Regions from separate parts of the Ruegeria sp. BG9 genome, predicted to be linked through region 3. Evidence: riboswitches for the same ligand, from Rfam matches in the RefSeq annotation. Region 3 holds a riboswitch; each other region holds the start of a gene.
The links. A riboswitch is a leader RNA that binds a small molecule or an ion and turns the genes downstream of it on or off. The one in region 3 is predicted to bind cobalamin.
Positions count from the first base shown of each region.

Region 1: it holds a riboswitch for cobalamin, as region 3 does, so the genes downstream of both, ACR0I8_RS11040 (DUF1636 family protein) here and nrdH (glutaredoxin-like protein NrdH) in region 3, are expected to answer to the same signal.
Region 2: it holds a riboswitch for cobalamin, as region 3 does, so the genes downstream of both, ACR0I8_RS11625 (DUF4198 domain-containing protein) here and nrdH (glutaredoxin-like protein NrdH) in region 3, are expected to answer to the same signal.

Region 1 covers NZ_JBQFSY010000005.1:316,600-322,177, forward strand. Annotated here, with positions in the region: gene ACR0I8_RS11020 (response regulator transcription factor) at 1-574, shown strand, start outside; gene ACR0I8_RS11025 (iron ABC transporter permease) at 583-1,593, opposite strand; gene ACR0I8_RS11030 (ABC transporter substrate-binding protein) at 1,595-2,545, opposite strand; gene ACR0I8_RS11035 (ABC transporter ATP-binding protein) at 2,558-3,334, opposite strand; gene ACR0I8_RS11040 (DUF1636 family protein) at 3,331-3,678, opposite strand; cobalamin riboswitch at 3,785-3,989, opposite strand; gene ACR0I8_RS11045 (hypothetical protein) at 4,024-4,512, opposite strand; gene ACR0I8_RS11050 (hypothetical protein) at 4,509-4,730, opposite strand; gene ACR0I8_RS11055 (D-lyxose/D-mannose family sugar isomerase) at 4,850-5,515, opposite strand; gene ACR0I8_RS11060 (carbohydrate kinase family protein) at 5,534-5,578, opposite strand, start outside.
Region 2 covers NZ_JBQFSY010000006.1:74,101-79,678, reverse strand. Annotated here, with positions in the region: gene irrA (iron response transcriptional regulator IrrA) at 1-283, opposite strand, end outside; gene fabA (bifunctional 3-hydroxydecanoyl-ACP dehydratase/trans-2-decenoyl-ACP isomerase) at 471-980, shown strand; gene fabB (beta-ketoacyl-ACP synthase I) at 1,028-2,257, shown strand; gene ACR0I8_RS11640 (enoyl-ACP reductase FabI) at 2,263-3,054, shown strand; gene ACR0I8_RS11635 (hypothetical protein) at 3,114-3,293, shown strand; gene ACR0I8_RS11630 (FKBP-type peptidyl-prolyl cis-trans isomerase) at 3,306-3,734, opposite strand; cobalamin riboswitch at 3,984-4,185, shown strand; gene ACR0I8_RS11625 (DUF4198 domain-containing protein) at 4,314-5,099, shown strand; gene cbiM (cobalt transporter CbiM) at 5,106-5,578, shown strand, end outside.
Region 3 covers NZ_JBQFSY010000009.1:40,314-45,891, reverse strand. Annotated here, with positions in the region: gene nrdE (class 1b ribonucleoside-diphosphate reductase subunit alpha) at 1-302, opposite strand, end outside; gene nrdI (class Ib ribonucleoside-diphosphate reductase assembly flavoprotein NrdI) at 284-709, opposite strand; gene nrdH (glutaredoxin-like protein NrdH) at 713-934, opposite strand; cobalamin riboswitch at 1,020-1,211, opposite strand; gene ACR0I8_RS16055 (DEAD/DEAH box helicase) at 1,300-3,168, opposite strand; gene ACR0I8_RS16050 (hypothetical protein) at 3,406-3,858, shown strand; gene ACR0I8_RS16045 (entericidin A/B family lipoprotein) at 5,190-5,327, opposite strand; gene ACR0I8_RS16040 (metalloregulator ArsR/SmtB family transcription factor) at 5,448-5,578, opposite strand, start outside.

The DNA of each region.
Region 1 (5,578 bases), on a different contig from region 3:
GGACCTGCGTATGAAAGAGCGCAACGGGATCGAGGCCGCGCGGACCATTTGGTCGGAACGCCCCGCGACCCGCATTCTGTTCTGGTCCAACTACTCGGATGAGGCCTATCTGCGCGGCATTGCGCGGATCGTTCCGAAAGAGGCCGCCTATGGCTATGTTTTGAAGACGGCCAGCCCCTCACGAATGCATCTGGCTTTGCGCGCCGTTCTGATCGAGGCGCAGATCATGGTGGACCGGGAAATCCACCAGATCCAGCGGGAACAGAGCCGCTCGGGCGAGGCGCTGACGGAAGTTGAGCTGGCAATCCTGTCCGATCTCGCCCTCGGTTTGCCCGACAAGACCATCGCGCTGCGTCGCAAGCTGGCTCTGAGGACAGTGCAGAACCGGCTGCTGTCGATCTATGAAAAGCTGGATGTGGGCGATCTGCCGGTGGATGGCAACGATATCGCGATCAACAAACGCGTGCGTGCGGTTTCCAAGGCCATGACCTCTCAGATACTGAACCGTGAGAGCATCTTTTCGGCGGAAAAAGAGTTGGGAAGCTGGCTTGAGCGTCGGCAAAACTTGGGATGACGGCCGTGCTAGTCAGATCGTGAGGATTTGAACAGGTAGAGGAACACGAATAGCGACCCGATCGAGGTTGTAACGATCCCCACCGGCAACTCTTGCGGGGCCAGAAGCAGCCGAGACAGAATGTCTGAAAGCGTCAGCAGGATGGCTCCGACGACGGCGGATGTGATCAAGAGATTGCGGTGGAGCGTTCCGGCAATGCCTCGGGCGATATGCGGAACCATCAGGCCGACAAAGCCGATCACGCCTGCCACCGACACAAAGCTGGCCGTGGCCAAGGCGGCGACCAGAAACATCCGAAACCGCAGGCCTTGCACTGGAATACCCAGTGTTGAGGCCGTAAAATCCCCCGTCAGAAGCGCGTCGAGCCAGCGGCTGCGATAGAGGGAATAGCCCAGGATCAGGGTCAGCCCTAGCACGACAAGGGGTAAGGTCTCCCACCGGGCCAGACCAAGGCCGCCCAGCATCCAGAAAATGACGGAATGCGCGGCGCGGCTGTCGCCTGCGAAAATCAGATAGTTGGTGATGGCCGAAAACAGGAACGATACAGCCAGGCCTGCAAGGATCAGTTTCTCTGGCGCACTGGTGCGCAGGCTTTGAACCAGGGCCAGAACAATGCCGGACGCGATCAGGCCTCCGCAAAAGGCCGCAAGTGGGAGGGTCCAGATGCCCAGAACATCGCCTGTTACAGTGATGACCAAGACGGCACCCGCAGCGGCCCCGGACGAAAGGCCAAACAGAAACGGGTCAGCCAAGTCATTGCGCGTTGTCGTTTGTAAAACGACCCCGACAACACCCAGCCCGGCCCCAATCACTGCCGCAAACAACGCGCGGGGCAGGCGCAGGTCAAAGACGATCCGGTGCAGAGGGGACATGTCGCCCTCAGTCGCACCAGTACCCAGTCCAATCGCGGTGAAAACCTCGGCCAAGGGGATCGGGGTAGTTCCGTAGATCGTCGACAGCAGCAAAAGGGCGGTCAGAATGACCGCCCCCAGTAGGACCGCCTGGCCCGTTTTCGTCATCTCAGCTATTTCCCCGGTGCATCGCCGTTGCCATCTTCTCGATCGCTTCGATGTTTGCCGGTCCCGGTGTCAGCTCTTCATAGCGCAGTCCGATCCAGCGCTCGTTTTTGACTGCATCGGTCTGCGACATCACCGGATGCTCCTGCAGGAACTTGAAAGTATCCGCCGCGCCGTTGCCGGTTTGATAGTCCAGCAGGACAAGGAATTCGGGGTTCGAGGCGGCGACGGCCTCCCACGAGGTGCGGCCCCAGCTGGTGTCCATGTCGTGGGTAACGTTGACGCCGCCCGCTGCTGCGATCATCGCGTCGGGAATCGCGTATTTGCCTGCGGTAAACGGCGCATCGGCCGGACCATCCAGCAGGAAGACACGGGGTTTTTCCAGATCGGCGGTTTTGGCCTCGATCGTGGCCAGTTGGTCTTTCCAGCCCGAGACCAGCGCGTTCGCTTTGTCTTCGACCTGCATGACTGTGCCGAGACGCAGAACGTCGTCAAACAGAAGATCCATGCTGGCTTCGGGGCGGTCTTTGTTCAGGTGGATGCAGCTTTCGGTCAGCACCATGGTCTTGATGCCAAAGGGCTCCAGCGTGTCGGGGGTGACGTCGCCGCCGGGTTTCATGCCGTAATACCACCCGGCAAAGAACATGTCGGGTTCAACCGCGACGAGGTTTTCAACCGTCGGGTATTTCGGAGCGAGTTCGGGAATGTCACCGCGCTGCGCGTCGAAATCGGGGCTGGTCTTGTACCAGCCGGTGATGCCGGTCAGACCAACGATGCTGTCCTGAAGACCCAGCGCAAAGGCCATGTCGGTCATGTTCATGTCATGAACCACGATCCGCTCGGGCTTGGTGTCGAACACCAGAGGTTCACCGCAATTGTCGACGGTGATCTCTTGCGCGGCAGCGCCGCCCGCCAGCGCGCCTAGGACCGCAGCGGACAAGAGTTTCAGTTTCATCAATCTCTCCTGTTAAGATGAAAGCTTTCGTTTTCGGATGTCCAGCGCGGGGATCACGCGCCCTTCATGCTGGAAACACAAATAGTCAACACCAAAAGTCTCGCGCACGCGGTCTGGCGTCAGAACCTCGGCGACCGGGCCGAAGGCCGTCAGCTGAGCGTTCTTCATCAGGGCGACGTGGCTGGCGAATTCGGGGATCATGACCAGATCGTGGACAATCATCACAACCGTCACACCCAACTCGGCGACCAGAGACAGCATGTGCCCTTTGGCATCCGGGTCTAGGTGGTTGGTCGGTTCGTCCAAAAACAGCAGCGAGGGGTTCTGCGCCAACGCCCGTGCGATATGGGCGCGCTGGCGCTCTCCACCCGACAGCTTTGCCATCTGTTTGCCCGCAAAATGGGACAGTTCGGTGGTGTCGAGCACACGCTGCAGGTCCGCTTGAAGAGCCTCGGCGGATTTGTCGGCCCTGATCGGGATTTGCCCAAGGGCCACATAATCGCGCAGTTGCAGCCGCCCGTCGGGCATTTCCTGCTGGCCGACAACGGCAATTCGTCTGGCCCGCTCCAGCGACGACAGTTTCCGCAGGCTTTGCCCCTGAATACGCACATCGCCTAAAGCCAGCTTTGCGACACCGCACAAGAGGTTGAGCAGCGTCGTTTTGCCTGCCCCGTTCGGGCCAGCGACGGCCAGGATCGCGCCTTCCTCAAGGGTAAACGAGGTGTCGCGCAGCAGCACGTCGCCGTTCAGGGCGTAGTATTCCAGATTTTCAGCGACCAGAAAGCTCATGCCATGTCCTCCGGTGGCAGGCAGGGCATGCGCGACAGGGTTTTGGTATAGAGCGCCAAAGGACGGGTCGAGGCGCTGGTCCAGCCATCCTCGCTGTCCCGGAATTGATGGGCGAACTCCGCCAAAGCGCTCAGATCGGCAGGGGTTTGAATATCGCCAAACAGGTATTGCGCCTTGCCTTTGGCCTGCAGTCCGACCGTCATCGGGCGGTTGCAACCGGCCATGCAGTCGATCAGGCGTGTAGAGAACCCCTCGGGCAGCTGGCTATCCAGCGTTTCCTTCGCCGCATGCGCGGGTATCGGCCCATTGCAGGTGCCGCATATCAGGACGAAATGGTCAGCCATGGCACGGGTCGCCAACTTGAACAAAAACCAAGTGAAGGCAAAAGCCATGAATTGCATTAGCACGCGGATGTGCCATCGAGCCTCCTTCCGGGACACCCCGCCCCGGGTTGGTTAAACTGTGATGGCAGGTCTCCTGACTTGCGGGTCGTTGCTTGGCCAACCTTCCCGACCTTAGGGGCCAGTGGTTTTGTGGCGTCGCTCTCCGCTTACAGTTGCGGGGGCAGTCACGGCATTGGCCCTTGGGCCGCACCGTATTCCCATTTTCATCCCTCAGACACAGGCCGTCGGGAACCATCCAGAGCAGCTAGTCTGCTCACGCTCCTATTGTCAAGCGCCGGAATCTCGCTATCGGACCACGCGCAGGGTCGGCCTGCGGGCGGGTTGGGCCGGTCCGACGCTATTGGTCGGGAACTGGCTGGCTAGGGTCAAACCGGCCTTTATCAGGTGCGCGTCCGGGTAGCCTCCGGTCAATTCGTTCAAGGCATCGCGTGCCGCCGGAGTTTCGTCGCGGCGCATGTGATGCAGCAACCGCAGCAGGGCACATTCGTCACATGTCAGTTCTTGCCGTGTTTCAACACAAAGCGGGTCGTTGAAGGCCAGACCCAGAGGGCGGGTGTGAAGCGTGGCCTTGACGACTTTGAAGACCAGATGCGCCAAAACCAATCCTTGGTCGCGCCCCCAGTGTTCGGTTGCGACGGAAAAGGCATGTTGCCACGCCTGCGTTTCCGGCTGTGTTAAGCTTAGGATGAAGTGCCGCATGACAGGGAGCATACCGCGTTCGAAACCGTCAAAATCGGTTAAGGGCAGTGTGTGGTTAGATGCCGAGTGTTTCATGCGCGTTCCCTTTTGGGTTTGAGGGATTTCGCAACCAATGGGTGGACGTTTCGCGGAAGGGTGCAGGGTTCGACCGGTGTTTCAGGACGCGGTGATGCAGCGCGGACGGAAAAGCTGAGATCATCCTCGATCGCCTGCCTCAGTTTTGGTTTCAATGCGCAGCCATGGCGGCTGGCAACGGCGTCCATGGCCAACAGGTCGGCGAGGGATTTTCGCATGTGAGGTTATCTTTCGGTCGCAAAAATGGGACCGGGCGATGATTCCAAGGAATCTGACTGGGTCAGTCGTTAACTGACTAAATTAGTCAGAAAATGCAAGCGCGAAATTCTTAATGAAATCAGTAGTCGGCAACCAACAGGAAATCCGGTGCCGTGTCTTCTTCGATTGTTGCAAAGCGCGGGATCGGGTCTTCAAATACGTTGTCCGTCCGGTCGTCATTCACGGTTGAGACTTCGCCAATCAAGCAATCCCCACCTTCCGCCCAGAAGGCATGCCAGATGCCGGGCATCAAGGTCACGCTCTGACCTGGCTTCAAGCGCAAATGCTCTCCGGGCCGTATGGTGACAGGGCAGGCATCGCTGGGAACGGTGACCGGGGTATCGCGGTCGACACCGCCATCGGGGTCCGAGGCATAGATTTCCATAACCAGATCGGCGCCCCCACGGTTGATGATATCCTCGGCTTTGACGATATGGCGATGCATCGGCGATAGCTGTTTGTCGCGAGAGATCAGCAGCTTTTCGGCATAGAGCATACCGCGTCCCCGGCTCAGATCGCTGACGTTACCGTTGCGCAGGGTGAACAGAAACAACCCAAGCTCATCGAACTTGCCTTGACCGTAATCGGTGATATCCCAACCTAGCCCATGGGCACGAATACTGTCCGCCTGGGCGCTGCGCATCTGCTCAGGTGTCCAATCTGCGAAAGGTGGCAGAACGGCACCAAATGAACTGATGAATGCCTGGGCTTCGGTCTTGATACGGTTGATTTCGGATCGTTTCATCTCAGACTCTTCGTAGGGCTATATTTCATGCGACCAGGGCGGGTTGGCTCCGGCGCGTGAGAC
Region 2 (5,578 bases), on a different contig from region 3:
GCGGGTGATCATGGGTGTTGGTGTCAAAATAGCTTTTCGACCCATCCACCGTGATCTCTTGCAGCACGCCCGCATCGCAGAACGCGCGCAGCGTATTGTAGACGGTCGCAAGCGAAACGGCATCGCCCTTGGTCTTGGCGGAGTCAAACAGGCTTTCCGCTGTGACATGCCGGTGACGACCATCGCCCACAAGCAACTCGGCCAGCGCAACACGCTGTCGCGTCGGGCGCAATCCGGCGCTCTCCAACCAGTCTGTAGCTATCTTACGGCTCTGAGGTGTCATGAATCCGATACCCATTTTTGCTGCTTATATATATAGGGGCGCAGGGATGCCAATTTCAAATGAAATTCATTCGCAAAGACCGCTAGGTCGCAACATCATCCGGCCACTGCTCTTGCAGGACCTTGCATACGGGTGCTAGGTGAGGCCAAATGTAATGAACAGACCCAAGGCAGAAGAGGCGGCAAGAATGGCCCAATTCCCAAGCAGTTTTGACAAAGAGGATCTGCTGAAATGCGCGCGAGGCGAACTTTTTGGCCCTGGCAATGCGCAGTTGCCTGCCCCTCCGATGCTGATGATGGACCGGATCACCGATGTTTCAGGTGACGGAGGCGCACATGGCAAAGGCCATGTTGTCGCGGAATTCGACATCACGCCTGATCTTTGGTTCTTTGACTGCCACTTCCCCGGCAACCCGATCATGCCGGGCTGCTTGGGTCTGGATGGCCTGTGGCAGCTGACGGGCTTCAACCTGGGCTGGCGCGGCTGGCAGGGGCGCGGCTATGCGTTGGGCGTGGGCGAAGTCAAACTGACCGGCATGGTCCGCCCGGACCGTAAGATGCTGACCTATTATGTTGATTTTACCAAAGCCGTACAAACACGCCGTCTGACCATGGGGGTCGCGGATGGCCGTGTCGAAGCGGATGGTGAAGTAATTTACCAAGTCAAAGATATGAAGGTTGCACTGTCCGAAAGCTGACGCCAGCGGACATTACGCCAACAGGAACGGAACACAGGAGAACGCATATGCGTCGCGTCGTCGTCACCGGTTTGGGGATCGTCTCCTCGATCGGGAACAATGCCGAAGAGGTTCTCGCCTCGCTCAAAGCAGGTAAATCCGGCATCGAGGCCAATGAGCAGATGGTCGAACATGGCTTTCGCAGTCAAATCGCCGGGTCGCTCAAGATCGACGTGTCCGAACACGTTGATAAACGCACCCTGCGCTTCATGGGACCGGGCGCGGCCTACGCACACATCGCGATGGGACAGGCGATTGCCGATGCCGGGCTGACCGAGGAACAGGTCGTCAATCCGCGCACCGGACTGGTTGCCGGGTCCGGCGGACCGTCCACCAGCGCGATGCTGACCGCGCATCAGACGGTGCTGAAGAACGGCGCCACCAAGCGGATCGGGCCTTTTGCCGTGCCGAAATGCATGTGTTCCACGATTTCCGCGAACCTTGCCACCGCCTATAAGATCAAGGGTATCAACTACTCGATCACGTCGGCGTGCTCGACCTCGCTGCATTGCATCGGCAACGCGGCGGAACAGATCATGCTGGGCAAGCAGGACGTGATGTTCGCAGGCGGCGGCGAGGAGCTGGACTGGACCCTGTCCTGCCTGTTCGACGCGATGGGTGCGATGTCGTCGAAGTACAACGAAACTCCGCAGAAAGCCTCGCGCGCGTTCGATCAGGACCGCGACGGCTTCGTGATTTCGGGTGGCGGAGGCATCGTGGTGCTTGAGGATCTGGACCATGCGCTGGCGCGCGGTGCCAAGATCTACGCCGAGGTGACCGGCTATGCTGCGACTTCGGACGGTCATGACATGGTAGCCCCGTCCGGCGAAGGCGGTGAGCGCGCGATGCGTCTGGCTCTGTCGACCCTGCCCGAAGGCCGCAAGGTTGGTTACATCAACGCGCATGGCACTTCGACCCCGGTCGGAGATGTGGGCGAAGTTGAAGCCGTGCGTCGTATCTTCGGCGAAGGTCAGGTGCCTCCGATCTCGTCCACCAAGTCGATGACCGGGCACGCACAGGGCGCGGCTGGCGCGCTTGAGGCGATCTTCTGCCTGCTCATGCTGGACAATGATTTCATAACGCCGTCGATCAATGTCGACACACTAGCCGAAGGCATCCAGCCCGGTGAAATTGCAACTCAAGTGGTTGAAAATGCAGGTTTGGATTCGGTCATGACCAACAGCTTCGGCTTTGGCGGCACGAACGGATCCATGATCCTGTCAAAGTATAACGGGTGAACGAGATGTCGGAAGTTCTAAAAGGGAAACGCGGCCTGATCATGGGTGTCGCCAATGACCGGTCGATTGCCTGGGGTATCTCGAAAGCGATGCATGAAGCAGGGGCTGAGCTGGCTTTCACCTATCAGGGCGACGCGTTCGGGAAGCGTCTGCAGCCATTGGCCGAAAGCCTCGGCAGCGACTTCATGGTGGATGCGGATGTCACCGATGACGCCTCGCTGGACCGCGCCTTTGGCGAGTTGGGCGAACGCTGGCCAACCATCGACTTTGTCGTTCACGCGATTGCCTATTCGGACAAGAACGAGCTGACAGGCCGGTTTCTGAACACCACAAGGGCCAATTTCAAGCACTCGATGGATGTGTCGGCCTACTCTTTCATCGAGGTCGCCCGTCGCGCCTATCCGCTGATGAAGGACAATGGTGGCTCGCTGCTGACGCTGACCTACCAAGGCTCGAATCGTGTAGTTCCGAATTACAACGTCATGGGCGTTGCCAAAGCCGCGCTGGAATCGGCGACACGGTATCTGGCCAACGACCTCGGCCCCGAAGGCATCCGTGTGAACGCGATTTCGCCCGGCCCGATGAAGACCCTGGCCGGGGCGGCAATCGGCGGTGCGCGCAAGACCTACAAGTTCTGCGACCAAAATGCACCCATGCGCTCGAACGCTACGCTGGAGGCCGTTGGCGGCACGGCGGTTTACCTGACCTCAGACGCGGGGGCTTGCACCTCGGGCGAGATCATCCGGGTGGATGGCGGTTTCCACGTGCTTGGAATGCCACAGCCGGATTTCATGTGACCATATCTTTCCCAGACGCCGCCAAGATTTGACCATCTTTCGGCGTCAGGGATATGGGCATGAGCAAAACCGACCAGATCCTTGCCAGCAATACGCGTGGCACCCAGACCAGACGGAAAACGGGGTTCCTAAGCCCCCGCGCCCGTGTTCTGCTTTTGACGCTGACCACATTGCTGGTGTTGTTCGTGTTCTTCACGCAACCGCAGGTCCGTGCAGCGCTTGACGGGCTTTGGGGCTAAGACCTCAAGCCTTCAGTTCACCGAGACAACCTCAATATCGAAGATCAGGTCCTGCCCGGCCAGCGGGTGATTGGCGTCCAGCGTCACCGTGGCCTCGTTCGCCTCGACAACCGTTACCGGCAGCGCCTGACCATCGGGGGTCTGCATCTGCAACTGGGTTCCAGGCTCTAGCGGGATGTCGTCCGGAATACCTTCACGCGGAATGTCCTGCCGCATCGCCGGGTTGATCGGACCATAGGCGTCGACACAGGCAATCTCGACCCGCTTCTTGTCGCCAACCGCCAATCCTGGCATCGCGCTGTCCAGGCCGGGTATGATCTGGCCCGAACCGACAACAAACTCTAACGGATCGCGCCCGTCTGAGCTGTCAAAGACAGTCTCGTCCAACAGCGTGCCGGTATAGTGGATGCGAACTGTGTCGCCTTGCTTGATCTCAGACATTGGGCCTCCGGGGCGTGTGGGGAATAGGGCGCCGAACACAAGCGCGCTACGCCGGAGTCTGACTCAGCGCAGGATGCATGCATCTGATTCTGATGTCCAGATTGCGGTGAAGGCGTGCGCGTCCTCTTGTCGTCGCTTACACGCGCGCCTTCAATACCAAGCGTGCAGAACAGGAACATCCGATCCTATCGACAAGATGTTATCGCTGCAGTCTTAAATAGAGATTGACCGGTGATGGGAATCTCTGCCATCAGCGTCCTCATGTCCGGTTCCGGGTTCGCCCGGAGAAAAGGGAATGCGGTGCGGGGAATTCTGATCCACCCAATGCCGCAACTGCCCCCGCAACTGTAGGCGGTGAGCAGGGCTGACACGCCACTGGGTTCCACCCGGGAAGGCCAGCCCCATGCTTTGACCCGCAAGTCAGGAGACCTGCCGGATATGCACCCTCGGAAGGGGTGTGTCACCGATGCTGGGGTGTGCATTGGGCCGATGCCCTTATTTTGGGTACATGGCTCCGTTCGTCCCGATATCAAGCAAGAAACGTGCCGGGGTTGGCACGAAGGACGAAGGAAAGACCTTGTGAAGAAACTATTTTGCACAGCTGCGGCTGCGCTGGCGATTCCAGCGATGGCGCAGGCGCATTTTCTGCTGGAATACACCACCGACACGCTGATCGAGGCGCCGGGCGACGTGCCGGTCAAGCTGATCTTCTGGCACCCGTTTGAAAACGGCCATGTCATGGATCTGGACAAGCCGCAGGAATTCTATGTGATCCACAATGGCGAAAAGACCGACCTGCTGGACACGCTGGAGCCCATCCGGTTTTCGAGCCCCGAAAACGAAGGCGCGGCCTTCCAGGGATCTGTTCCGGTCAAACGTTCGGGCGACTACGTAGTGGTCACCGTGCCTGAGCCCTATTACGAAGAGGCCGAGGATATCTATATCCAGCAGATCACCAAGGCGTTCCTGAACCGCAACGAACTGCCGACCGACTGGATGAACCCCGCAGGTCTGGCGACCGAGATCGTGCCGCTGAACAAGCCCTACAACGTCATCGCAGGTTCGACCTTCACCGGTCAGGTTCTGGCGAATGGCGAACCGGTTGCCGGTGCTGAGATTGAGATCGAGTACATGGCCGCCAAGCCCAGCTTCGACAGCCAAGCCTCGTCCGAGCCTACCGTTTCGCCGATGCCCGGTGGCGCTGTTGTCGCTATTTCCGACGCCAACGGCTATTTCTCCTTCGGTGTCCCGAAAGCTGGCTACTGGGGCTTTGCCGCCCTCGGCGCTGGTCCGGAAACCGAACATGAAGGCAAAGAGCTGAGCCAGGACGCGGTGATCTGGATCCGCGCCTGGGACATGGAGTAACCCCAGATGCACATCGTCGACGGAGCCCTGTCCAACCCGGTCGTCATCGGCGGCGCTATTGCCGCCGCTGGTGGGGTTGCCATGGGCCTCAGGTCGCTGGATCTGGACCGCATCCCCACAGCTGGGGTGCTAGCGGCCAGTTTCTTCGTGGCTTCTCTGATCCACGTGCCGATTGGGCCGTCGTCGGTGCATCTGATCCTCAATGGTCTGGCCGGGCTTCTGCTCGGCTGGGCCGCCTTCCCGGCCCTGTTTGTGGGTCTGCTGCTACAGGCAGTCTTTTTCGGCTTCGGCGGGCTGACGGTGCTGGGGATCAACACGCTCAACATCGCTTTTCCGGCCGTACTAGCGGGGCTGCTGTTTCGACCTCTGATCGGACGCGGTTCGCCTGTTCATGGCGCAATTTGGGGCGGCATTGGCGGCGCCTTTGCCATTGCAGCCACCACTGTCATGGTGGGTATCTCACTGGCCTTGTCAGGGGA
Region 3 (5,578 bases):
AACGCGCCCAGAAAGGTCGGGAACCGGAACTTCTTGGCATAGGCCGCATCCCAGATTTTGCGCATGAAGTTCTTGGAATACTGGTCCAGAACGGCCTCTTCATAGTAGCCCTCGGACACCAGATACCCGAGCTTTTCGTCCAGCGAGTGGAAGAACACGGTGTTCTGGTTGACGTGCTGCAGGAAATACTGCCGTGCGGCCATACGATCGGCATCGAACCGGATCTTACCCTCACCATCGTAGAGGTTCAGCATCGCGTTCAACGCGTGATAGTCCTGCTCGTTTACGCTGCTGTCGAGCATAGGTTTCTCCCTAGTTTTTCCAGCCCGGCGCGGACGCGGGCGATGTCGGTCTCTGTTCCGGCCAGCTCGAATGTGTAGAGCAGCGGTACGTTGCATTTCTGGGCGATGATGCGACCGGCCAAAGCGTAGGTCGCACCGAAATTGCGGTTGCCTGTGCCGATCACCCCAACGATCCCGGCGCGTCTGTCCGGGTCGTTCAGGAACCGGATCACCTGTTTCGGAACCGCCCCGCGCCCTTCGCCGTCGGCGTAGGTGGGGCTGATCAGCACATAGGGGAGTCCGGGGTCAGGCAGCGGGTCCATTCCACTCGGAATGCGGAAAGAGGTCAGGCCCAGCCGCGAGACAAAGCGGTGGGTGTTTCCGGATTTCGATGAGAAATAGACCAGCGCCGGGGTCGGCGCGGCCATGGGTCAGGCCAGTTGGGCGATCATGTCCGGGCGGAAACCCGACCAGTGATCACTGCCTGCCACAACGACAGGGGCCTGACGATAGCCCAGCTCGGTCACATGGGTCATGGCGCTGTCGTCCTGGGTCAGGTCGATGACGTCATAGGTGATGCCTTTTGCATCCAGCGCGCGGGTGGTGGCGGTGCATTGTACGCATGCGGGTTTGGAATATACGGTAATGCTCATGTCGTCCTCTGTCCCTTTAATCAAAGCCGAGGACGCCTTGGGCAAAAAAAGGCCCGTCACACGCCCCCGAACCCTCCGTTCGTGGTTTTCATTCACGCTTGCGGCAGGTCTCCTGGCTTGCGGATCATCGTTCTGACTGGCCTTCCCAAAAGCACGCTTTCAGTGGCGTGTTCAGCCGAACTCTCCGCTTACAGTTGCGGGGGCAGCGCCGGTTTTTCACCGGTTTCCCTCTTAGCTTTCAACAGGAATCGAAAGAACCGAAGCAACACCATATTGGGTTCGGCGGCGGCAGGTTGTCAATATATGGTGTGGCAAAGAAAATAAATTTCTTCGCTTGCACTACCTGCCACGTGCGCTAAGGCGGTTTACTTTTTCCGCTTGGGCATCGCGTTGCCACCCTTCATCGCAGCCGCACGCGCGCGGTTTTTCTTGCTGTTTGGCTTGCCTTTGGGCGGAGGCGGGCCTTTCGGACGGCGCGCTGGTTTCTTGTGCTGATCGCCCGAGGGGGCCTGATCCCGTTTGGGCCGCTTTTCGGGCTCGGGTTTTTCGGCCGGTTTGCGACGCGGTTTTGCGGGCTGAGGCTCAGCTGCGCGGGCCGGACGTTCGGGGCGTTTCTTGCCTTTGAAGTCGCGCTTGGGACCTTTGCGGCCACCACCGGAAAGGGCGGGTGGCGCGTCCAGTTGCACAAGGGTCTTGGTGCCTTCGACCGTCATCTCGGGGCCGATGGCCTTCAGAAAACTTGCGACACTGCTTTCGCGAATCTCGATATGGCTTTCGGTGTCAGAAATGCGGATCGCGCCGATATCGTCTTTGGTGATCTTCCCCGCCTTGCACAACATGGGCAGCAAATAGCGAGGCGAGGCGTTTTCGTTGTGTCCTTCCGACAGCGAAAACCACACGCTTGGGCCAAAGGGTGCGTTCGGCTTTGGCGCTGCGTCGGGCGTGTCGTTCAGCTCCTCCGGGGCGGAATGTTTGCGCCCGTATTGACGCAGATAGGCCGCCGCGAGTTGCTGCGGTGAAAAGCGCGAGACCAGATCGTCGACCAGCGCACTTTCCCCCTCGGTTACTTCCACGGTCCAGTCATCCGAGCTAAACATCCGCTGCATGTCCTGCGCCTGAACCTCATCGGCCGAGGGTGCAGATCCCCAATCGGCGGTCAGCTTGGCGAATTTCAGCAGGCGTTGCGCCTTTTTGAACGATGCGGGCGGTACGATCAACGCGCTGACGCCTTTCCGCCCGGCGCGTCCGGTTCGGCCCGAGCGGTGCAGAAGCGTTTCATGGCTGTTCGGTAGTTCCGCGTGGATCACCAGATCAAGGTTAGGCAAGTCGATCCCGCGCGCGGCCACATCGGTCGCCACACAGACGCGGGCGCGCCCGTCGCGCATGGCTTGCAGCGCATTCGAACGTTCGCTCTGCGTTAACTCGCCGGACAGGGCCACGACCGAGAATCCACGATTCGACAACCGCGCTGTCAGGCGGCTGACCATGGCGCGGGTGTTGCAGAAGATGATGGCGTTGGGGGCCTCGTAGAAGCGCAGCACGTTGATGATTGCGTTCTCACCATCGCGCGGGGCCACATTCATTGCGCGGTATTCGATATCGGCATGTTGCGTGCGCTCGCTGACGGTGCTGACACGCTCGGCATCGCGCTGGTAGCGGGCGGCGAGGGAGGCGATGGCGCGGGGAACCGTAGCGGAAAACAGCAGCGTCTGACGTTCGGACGGTGTCTGTTCAAGAATGAACTCAAGATCTTCGCGGAATCCCAGATCGAGCATTTCGTCGGCTTCATCCAGAACCACGGCGCGCACGGCGGTCAGATCAATCGACTCGCGCATGATATGGTCGCGCAAGCGACCCGGCGTTGCAACCACGATATGTGCACCACGGGCCAGCGCTCGCCGCTCGTCTCGCATATCCATGCCGCCGACACAGGACGCGATGAATGCCCCTGCATCCGCATAGAGCCATGCCAGTTCGCGTTTGACCTGCATCGCCAATTCGCGTGTCGGCGCGATGACCAGCGCCAAAGGCGTGTCAGCCGCATCGAATACATCCGCGTCGCCCAAAACGGTTGGGGCGATAGCGAGGCCGAAGCCAATGGTTTTCCCCGATCCGGTCTGCGCTGAAACCAACATGTCGCGACCTTGCAGGTCGGGTGCGGATACGGCGGTTTGGACAGGGGTCAGCGTGTCATACCCTTTGCGATCAAGGGCGTCTTGAAGTGTTTGTTTCATGGCTCGGCTCATTGGGATGCTGCGGTCACCCTCAGAGCGTCTTATACGCGGATGATCGTCGAAGGGCTCTCCTTACCGAGTGAGGCGCCGGATGTATAGAGCGGAAAGCGGGCTGCACGATCAAACACAGCATGAACGCTTGATGAAGGTTCCTTCAGGAAAGTTGTATCCCGTCGCGCTCCTCCCAATCTGTTGAACACAGCCAGAGATGGCACCGATTTCAGGGAGAAAGAGACCATGACCAGATTTATGACTGCCGGAGCAGCCGCTCTGGCCACGAGCCTAGCCCTTGGTACTGCCGCTGCTGCCGAAAACACACCTGATCTGCGCGGTATTTGGACGGCCAGCCAGACTACAGTTTCGCCGTCGAATTCGGCTACCGGTGATGCGCCGCGATTTAACCAGTCGGAATGGGTGCTCGAAATTCAGGCTCAGAACGACAATGTCTTTTGGGGGCCGAGTATGTGGCGTCGCAATGCCATGGATGACTGGACGATGTACGAGGCCACCGGTTCCATCAGCCAGGATGGCTCGGGAAAAATCGGGATCGTCGAAAGCTCGGCCGAGCCGGCGATTGGCGTGAACGCTTTGATCGACGCGCGCTACCAGGACGGGCGAATTTATGCGGATTTCCGTAGCCTGCGGACTGGAACTACCTACAGCACCGTTCTGGAACGTCAGGTGAACTGAAGCGTTTCCGGCCCGGCCGGACTGTAGGGGGTACAGACTGTCGCCTGATTTTGACGACGACAGAATAGTAGGTAAACTGTCCGGGTCGGAACGCTTCTCAATATCGGAATACTCGTCTCCACAGTGAGGAGGCGGACCGGACGGTGATTTCGCCGAGCGCGACAGGATCCAGTATATGCCGGGTTTACAAGCGGTGTTCCTCGGCCCGTGTTATTGGGATCTCGCGAACCTTCAGCGCGGGGTCGCGCGTGGTGAAATTTCGCCGTCCGGTCCAAGCTCCATTTCAGAAGTATGGCATCTTGTCCGCCGAATGCCGCAGATTCTGCTGGGAAGGATTTGTCCAGTCGATCTTTTGCGAACTTATCTGTTTTGCCTCCGCGACCGACTTCAGCACGGCTGGCGTTTTTAAGCGTCGGTTAAGAACCAATACCGGGCGCAAGCCTCACTCTAGATACCGTCTTGTGCATATGCTCGACAGCGCATGTTTTTAGTAGGGAACTTAGCCCCGTTTCGGTCCGAACGATTCGGTTCTGCGGACGGTGCGGCGTTGTCAGTTCCTGAAATTTGCGATCAGTTTATCGTCTGTTGCCGTTTGCACCTGCAGCAAATCGCAATATTCCGGTCAGAGTTTGGCGAAAAGAGTTTTGCAATTATAACCCTACGTGGTTGTCGAGAAATCCGGAGTTATCCACAGTACCCTCCCGGCAGATATCAACAACTTATCCCCGTCTGATTTCCATGCTGCAGTGCTATTTTCTTGCCCGATAGAGGGTGCAATGCAAGATTAGTTTCACCGCTGGAGTTCCTCGGATCAGAAGGCGGGATGCAAAGGCCAAGGGGGTCTACGCAGGAGATGTTGATCTTAGGATTGGCTATATTTTGCAAGGACTTACCGGTTGGTGATGCATCGAGTTGGGGCTTCGTGCCTTGGGTCGACGGATCATCTTCTCAAGTGGGCTTTGTGCGTCGCGGCGACTTTCGAGTTTGTGGCGGCGGCTGCGGTTCCTTCGGGGGCCGGGGCAACTGGATCGAAGTGGTCTTAGGACAAACTTCGTCCGGGTAAGGCGTCAGGGGTTGCCCGCAAGGGCGCATGCAAAGACCGCGTCTGCGCACCTGACGCCTTTTCCCTTGCTGGCTTCATACAGGCTACCACCCACCCCTCGTCAGAATGGGAACGGGGCTCTTTCGCATGTGCAAAAGAGCCCCGTGTTAACGTCAGATGATGCAATGCCGCGTCTATGCACCTGTGCTTATATAGTAGCCAGTTCAGACCACCGCATCAACAATATATTGCGTGCGTCATCCTGCGATCCGCAAGATGAAGGTGTAAGTCAGAGGTTTTCCTGCACGTCCGAGGCTGCGTTCTGGATCGCATCGCCGGCTTTTTCGATATCTTTGCCCGCGCCTTTGGCGGTTTCGCAGGCGGTCAATGCAAATAGGCTCAGGCCAATCAGAATTGCGCGGATCATGTTTTTCTCCTTCATGCTCGATCAGGCCTTCGGTACCAGTATCTTACTGAGGAGGCTAGCACTTTTGCGGTTTACCGGGGGTCGAGTTGCGTCTACGCCTGCGGCCTGCCGTGCAAACTATTAGTGCCCTGTGTTTTCGCTGCAGAACAGCTCATAGACGGTTTCCAGCATCCGACGGGGTTTGTCATCGGCCAGTCGGTAATAAATCGCTTTGCCGTCGCGGCGGGGCGTCACCAGCCCCTCTAGCCGCA